Regions from separate parts of the Macrococcus epidermidis genome, predicted to be linked through region 2. Evidence: riboswitches for the same ligand, from Rfam matches in the RefSeq annotation. Region 2 holds a riboswitch; the other holds the start of a gene.

Region 1 (3,324 bases), 360 kb from region 2:
TCCAATTTAGATAAAGAAAGACCACTTTCTTCTTGTTTACTGTTCAATATATACTTTCCTAACATATCGAATTCAATATGTACTTTATCACCTGATTTAAGTTCTGACAGCATCGTACTTCTTACCGTTTCAGGTATGATATTCAGCTCAATTGCATGATCTAATTTAAATATCGTTAAAGATATACCATTAACTGCGATCGAGCCTTTCGGTATAACAAATTTACGAAATTCATCTGGAAGTCTGAGCTTTAACTGCATTGTCTTTTCCATGTGTTTTACGCTTTCTACAACGAGACTCGTATCGACATGCCCGCTTACAAAGTGACCACCAAGCCTTGTTGTCGGTAATAATGCACGTTCTAAATTTACCTTAGTACCTTGCTTCATATTTCGAAACAACGTAATAGCACGCGTATCTTCTAATATATCCACATTGAAGCTCGAATGATTAAAGGCTGTGACTGTAAGACATACACCGTTTACACTGATAGAATCACCAATGTGCATGTCTTCTATAATACGATTACACTCAATCGTCATAAAGGTAGTATCACCCTGTTTATTTAGTTGTGCTATGACACCAACTTCTTCAATGATGCCTGTAAACATCAACATCATCCTTTCTGTAAATCAGTAATACATCCTGGTCGAAAGTCTTAACAGAGACAAGAGAAAGGTCAGTAATTTCTGACATTTGTGAAGGTTGATCAGTTGTTAAAAACTGATGCTTTGAGGATCCACCTAAAATTTTCGGGGCAATATACTGGTGTATTTCATCAAAAGTTCTGGCAGATACAAACGAACGCATCGTCTGCATACCGCCTTCTATAATTATGCGGTTAATTTTATGTAAATATAAAGCTTCTAAAATGGTTTCAGGATGTAGATCAGTGAGTACAATTACCGTAACACCATCAATCGACTGTTTAGTTGTCGTCACAACGATTAATCGTGATTTATCATAATCATTATTATCTTTGTCATTGATTTCGAATAATCCATTAGAAATAACAACTTTCCTGATCCATTTATCTTTATAGTTTCTACTATCAAGAGTTGGCTGGTCATGTTTATATGTATTGTAGCCTACTAGTATGGCATCGCTGGCATAACGGACACGGTGTGCATGATTTCTTGATGCGTCATTAGTAATCCACTTACTAACGTCACTATCATCTGCTGTCTTTCCATCAAGCGTTACACCCATCTTTAATATCGTATATGGTAATTTGTGCAGCTTCGCTTTAAAAAATGGCTGATAATAGTCGTAAATTTCACTTATATACTCTTGTTCTACTTGTATCCCGTGTGCTTTCATATCATCGATACCAGAGTTTAGTGATTCATCACGTACTGCAAACACAACATGTTTAATACCACTATCAATAATTTTTTGTGTGCATGGCGGTGTCTTGCCAAAATGACTACACGGTTCAAGCGTACAGTAAAGCGTAGCGCCGTCTGCATGCGCACCAGCCATATCCAGTGCATTCACTTCAGCGTGTGCTTCACCTTCCGTAAGATGTGCACCAATACCTACTATTCTGTTATCTTTTACTACAATACAACCTACAGCTGGATTACTGCCTGTTTGACCATCCGTCCATTGAACAAGTTCAAATGCTTTATCTAAATACAAGTTATTATTCATCTCCTATAAAAAAATGCCCAAATCATAAGATTTGGGCATTTGTATTTTAGGTTCAATAAATAAGACCATGATAATAGTATTTGCAGAATTTATGCATCAACAAATAAACCATCAAAATGGCACCTTATTCTTTCTCCCATCCAGACTATACTGTCGGTTTCTGAGTTTCACAGAATCAGCATCAAATATATATTATCAGCTCACGGACTATCACCGCCGGTTGGGAATTTCACCCTGCCCCGAAAGAATAGTTATTAACTTGTCTGTCAATTAAGACAATTTCATCATAGCGAAGATTGTATGAAAAATCAATGCAAATAATTTAATTCATCGAAAAATTTAAAGCGTTTGAGACATAAGTCTAGGCTCTCTTCTTTTTAACAGCTTAAACGGCGGAACAGAAGTTGCCCCTGCGACAAAAACCGAACATAAACTATAAATCAAAGAACAATTTATTAGTTTTGTTCGGTTTTTGCTTGTGGCAGACCACTTCTGTCCCAGTCTCTGAAATTATAATTTAAATTGATTATTCACAATCACTTTACCGTTATGGATTACTTTTTCTGCATGGTTCACTCCATAATGATAAGGGATATATTCATGATTCTTTGCATGCCAGATGACTAGATTCGCTGCATCACCAGCATCGATCGTACCTGCGTCAACACCGATTGCTTTCGCTGCATTAACCGTTACTGCATTCCAGATTTCTTTTGGAGATAATTTCAATTTAAGCGCAGCGATACTCATTACCATCTGTAAATTACTTGTAACACAACTTCCCGGATTATAATCCGTTGCAATCGCAATTGCTCCATTGTTGTCTAACATGCCGCGAGCATCTGCATATTCTTCTTTATTTAAATAAAAAGTTGTTCCTGGTAATAATACAGCTACTGTATCACTATCTTTTAACATCTGTTTACCTTTTTCGCTTGCTGCAACAAGGTGATCAGCACTAATTGCTTCTTCTTCTATCGCTAACTCTAATCCACCTAACGGGTCGATTTCATCTGCATGAATCTTAACAGGTAAACCAGCCGCTTTTGCTGCCTGCATATATTTACGAGACTGATCTATTGTAAATACACCTGTCTCACAGAAAATATCTGCAAAATCTGCAATATCCTTAACTTCCTGTAGATCTTTAATACATTCATCAATAAATGTTTCACTATCTTTATCTTTTGGTACTGCATGCGGTCCAAGATATGTGTGTTTCATATTGATGCCGTATTTCTCCTGAAGACGTTTAGATACACGCAGTTGCTTTAACTCATGTTCTAAAGATAAGCCATATCCACTCTTGCTTTCTACACTTAGTACGCCGTGATGAATCATTCGTAGTAATTCATGCTCAGCTTTCTCGAATAGTTCTTCTTCAGATGCTTCACGCGTAGCTTTCACCGTCGAATGAATTCCGCCACCTTGTTCTAAAATTTCAAGATAAGAAACACCTTGACGCTTTAAACTCATCTCATGTTCACGTGAACCACCATGTACTAAATGTGTATGGGCATCAACAAGTGCAGGAGACACAGTTTTATGCATTCCATCGATCGTCTCTTTAGCCTCAAAGGCTTCGCTAAATTCACCGGCATATATAATCTTGCCATCTTTTATCACAACTGTACCATTTTCAATTACTTTTAGCTCAGCAAGTTCAGCACC
Region 2 (3,324 bases):
AACGTAATTTAAGGGATCGATTAATCAATGCAATGGAAGACGGTGTTTTAAGCTTTAATATGGATCTTGAAAAACAGCTTCAAAACCCGATGGCAGAGAGATTTTTAGATGATATTTCTCAGGAAGACACTGATATTTTAAGTAAACTCGTGAATCAGGTAATGCAATCTGATGAAACAATATATCATGAAATTTCTACATTTAATAAACATTATGTACTCATCATCTCGCCAGTCAAAAATACGACGCAGGGACAAAATAACGGTGCTGTCGCTATCATTCGTGATATGAGTGAAGAGAAAAAGATAGATATGATGAAACAACAGTTTATCGCAAATGTTTCTCATGAATTACGTACGCCAATCCAAATGTTACAAGGGTATACTGAGGCAATATTAGATGGTATTGTGGTCGAAAAAGATGATGTTGATGAATTTTTAAATATTATTCTCGATGAATCTAAACGATTAAACAGATTGGTTAATGAATTAATAAATGTTGCGCGTATTGATGCCGGAGAAACAACGTTAAATAAAGAAATGATGGATATTTCGCCTTTACTTGAAAAAAATATTCAGAACTTTAAGCAGAGTGCTATAGAACATAAAACAACATTACAATTAGATTTACAGCATACAAAAGAGGTAGCAATTGATTATGATAAGATATTCCAGGTTATTACAAACCTTCTGGATAATGCAATGCGTTATACAAAGAGTGGAGACACTATAAAAATTTCAACATATAATGATTCTAGCAACCTGTATATCCAAATATCTGATACGGGTGTCGGTATCGCTAAAGAACATATCAATCATATATTTGAAAGATTTTATAAAGTAGATCAGGCAAGAACACGCGGTAAGCACGGTACTGGTTTAGGTTTATTTATCGTAAAAGCTATCATTGAAAAACATCATGGCGAAATTAATGTTGAAAGTGAGCAGGGTATTGGCACAACATTCACGATTTCAATTCCGTTAGTTGACACGGAGCAGTAGTTTGGTACAATGATTTATGGCAATAGCCAAAATACACATTCATCTTCGGGGTCGGTGAAATTCCGAGCCGGCGGTAAAAGCCCGCGACCTGCATTATGCAGCTGATTTGGTGTAATTCCAAAGCCGACAGTACAGTCTGGATGGGAGAAGATGGAGGTCAGAGTTTCGTCAAGTTAATTTGTCCTCCTGATTCAAAGATGAAGTAAGGAGAATTTATGACAAAATTGAATAGAACTAGAAGTCTGATACTGATCAGTTTATTAAGTGCAATTGCATTCATACTGATGTTTTTAAAAGTACCAGTACCTTTCTTACCACCGTATTTAACGATTGACATCAGTGATTTACCGGCAATTATTGCACTTTTTACTGTTGGACCTGTTGGTGCAGTACTAATTGAGTTCATTAAGAACATACTTAACTTCGTAATGAATATGACTGATCCTGTTGGTCCTGTTGCTAACTTTTTAGCAGGGACGTCGTTTATCATAATACTGTATGTTATTACAAAAGGAAGATTTAATAAGATAATACCAGCATTTATCAGTGCTACAATCGTAATGACGATTGTGATGAGTATTCTGAACTATTTCGTGTTATTACCAATGTATGGCATGATTATGAATTTGAATGATGTTGTCAAGAACATTCAGGTTATCGTAACAGCTGGTATTATTCCTTTTAATATTATTAAAGGATTATTACTGACAATTCTATTCTATATTATTGTTAGACCTTTAGTACCGTTACTTAAAAAACAGATGAAAATTAATGAGTAATCATTAATCGCATAAAACATAACTTGACAAAAAAGCTTGAAGTTCGATTTGAACTTCAAGCTTTTTAATATTATTATTCAAATTTAAGCGCGTCGCCATCGAATGATTCATCTGCAACTTTAATTGAATCAGTGGGACATCCTTCAAATGCATCGATCATATCTTCTTCTAATTCTTCCGGTATTTCCTGAGTTCCTTGGTTATCATCTAAAATAACATAGGCAATACCTTCATCATCATAATCATATATATCAGGTGCTGCTGCACCACAAGCACCGCAAGCGATACATGTATCCATATCAACGATCGTATATTTACCTGCCATATTTTTTCGCCTCCTCACACTTTCATGCTACACTAGTTATAACATACATAACTATTTTAGTGATAGTTAAGCACATTTTCAACAAAAATATTTCAGGGTGACAAAATGAAATCGATTAATCGTTATATAAAGTCGCATTACTTACCAGACAAATCAGTTAAAAGTTTATGGAAATTATTAATTGGTGCAAGAACTCAGCAAACTTATTTCGACGCAGTGATGCAGGATTTATTACCAGTTTATGAATTGTATCCAAATGTTTCATTTGAGGCTGTCACTCGACTCGTTCGTAATGATAGTGAGGAAAATATCAGTCTTAATAATAATCTCAAACTATATCCATATTTTTACTATGCAAGTGAGCTATCTTTTTCTTCATTTGTATTATTGCTTCAAACAGTTTCAGAATATCTCTATCATTCTTCAGACTATTTACCAAGTTCAAATCGTTTATTTATACAACAACATGTTAAGCAACTATTTACGAAAATTAAAAAAGAAGATCAATTTATTCAGTTAGCCCAGGAAGTTGATGATTTATCGCAGTATATCTTTAAATCAACTGGTAGCTGTTATTTTATACATTTTCTGCATGGTCATCAAATAAGACCTGATAGTTATGAACAATTATCTAAACAATTTAACTTAAGTATTGATGAGATAAAATCTCAAATGATCACCGAAAAGAATTTGATGCTTCATGCATTTAAGACGCGTGAATATAAGTTATTAAGTTATTTATATGTCAGAACGCCACTGCATATCAATACGAGTGATACGTATCAGCGATTAATTAATGGCGACTCAATAGATATGATTCAGCGAAATAAATCAGTAAGAATACATACGATACAGGATCATATTATTGAAATATTGATTAAAGACTATCCTCTGGATATTTCAAATCATCTATCAGAACAAGAATATATAACCATCAAAGAAATTATCGAAAACAATCGATACGGGAAACTAAAGACATTGTATGAAATTTCGCCGATAAAGGATTATTTCAAACTAAAAATCGCAATCGTAAAATATAAAATGGAGCAATGCAAATGAATGCAATCAATAAAATTTTACAAGAAACTTTTGGTATAGAAAGCTTACGAGAAAATCAAATTGAAATTGTTCAAAAGATTCTTGAGGGACATGATGTATTAGCGCTTCTTCCGACAGGTTCTGGGAAATCTCTAACTTTCCAATTGCCGATGCTGGTAAA

What was found. A riboswitch is a leader RNA that binds a small molecule or an ion and turns the genes downstream of it on or off. The one in region 2 is predicted to bind FMN.
Region 1: linked by a shared signal. The riboswitch ahead of ribD (bifunctional diaminohydroxyphosphoribosylaminopyrimidine deaminase/5-amino-6-(5-phosphoribosylamino)uracil reductase RibD) and the one ahead of KFV12_RS07765 (ECF transporter S component) in region 2 are both predicted to bind FMN.

Annotation. Positions count from the first base shown of each region.
Region 1 is NZ_CP073819.1:1,834,043-1,837,366, forward strand. Features, by position in the region: gene KFV12_RS09655 (riboflavin synthase) at 1-611, opposite strand, end outside; gene ribD (bifunctional diaminohydroxyphosphoribosylaminopyrimidine deaminase/5-amino-6-(5-phosphoribosylamino)uracil reductase RibD) at 592-1,641, opposite strand; FMN riboswitch at 1,778-1,904, opposite strand; gene hutI (imidazolonepropionase) at 2,164-3,324, opposite strand, start outside.
Region 2 is NZ_CP073819.1:1,474,782-1,478,105, reverse strand. Features, by position in the region: gene KFV12_RS07770 (ATP-binding protein) at 1-1,001, shown strand, start outside; FMN riboswitch at 1,039-1,157, shown strand; gene KFV12_RS07765 (ECF transporter S component) at 1,217-1,780, shown strand; gene KFV12_RS07760 (ferredoxin) at 1,854-2,105, opposite strand; gene KFV12_RS07755 (helix-turn-helix domain-containing protein) at 2,211-3,164, shown strand; gene KFV12_RS07750 (RecQ family ATP-dependent DNA helicase) at 3,161-3,324, shown strand, end outside.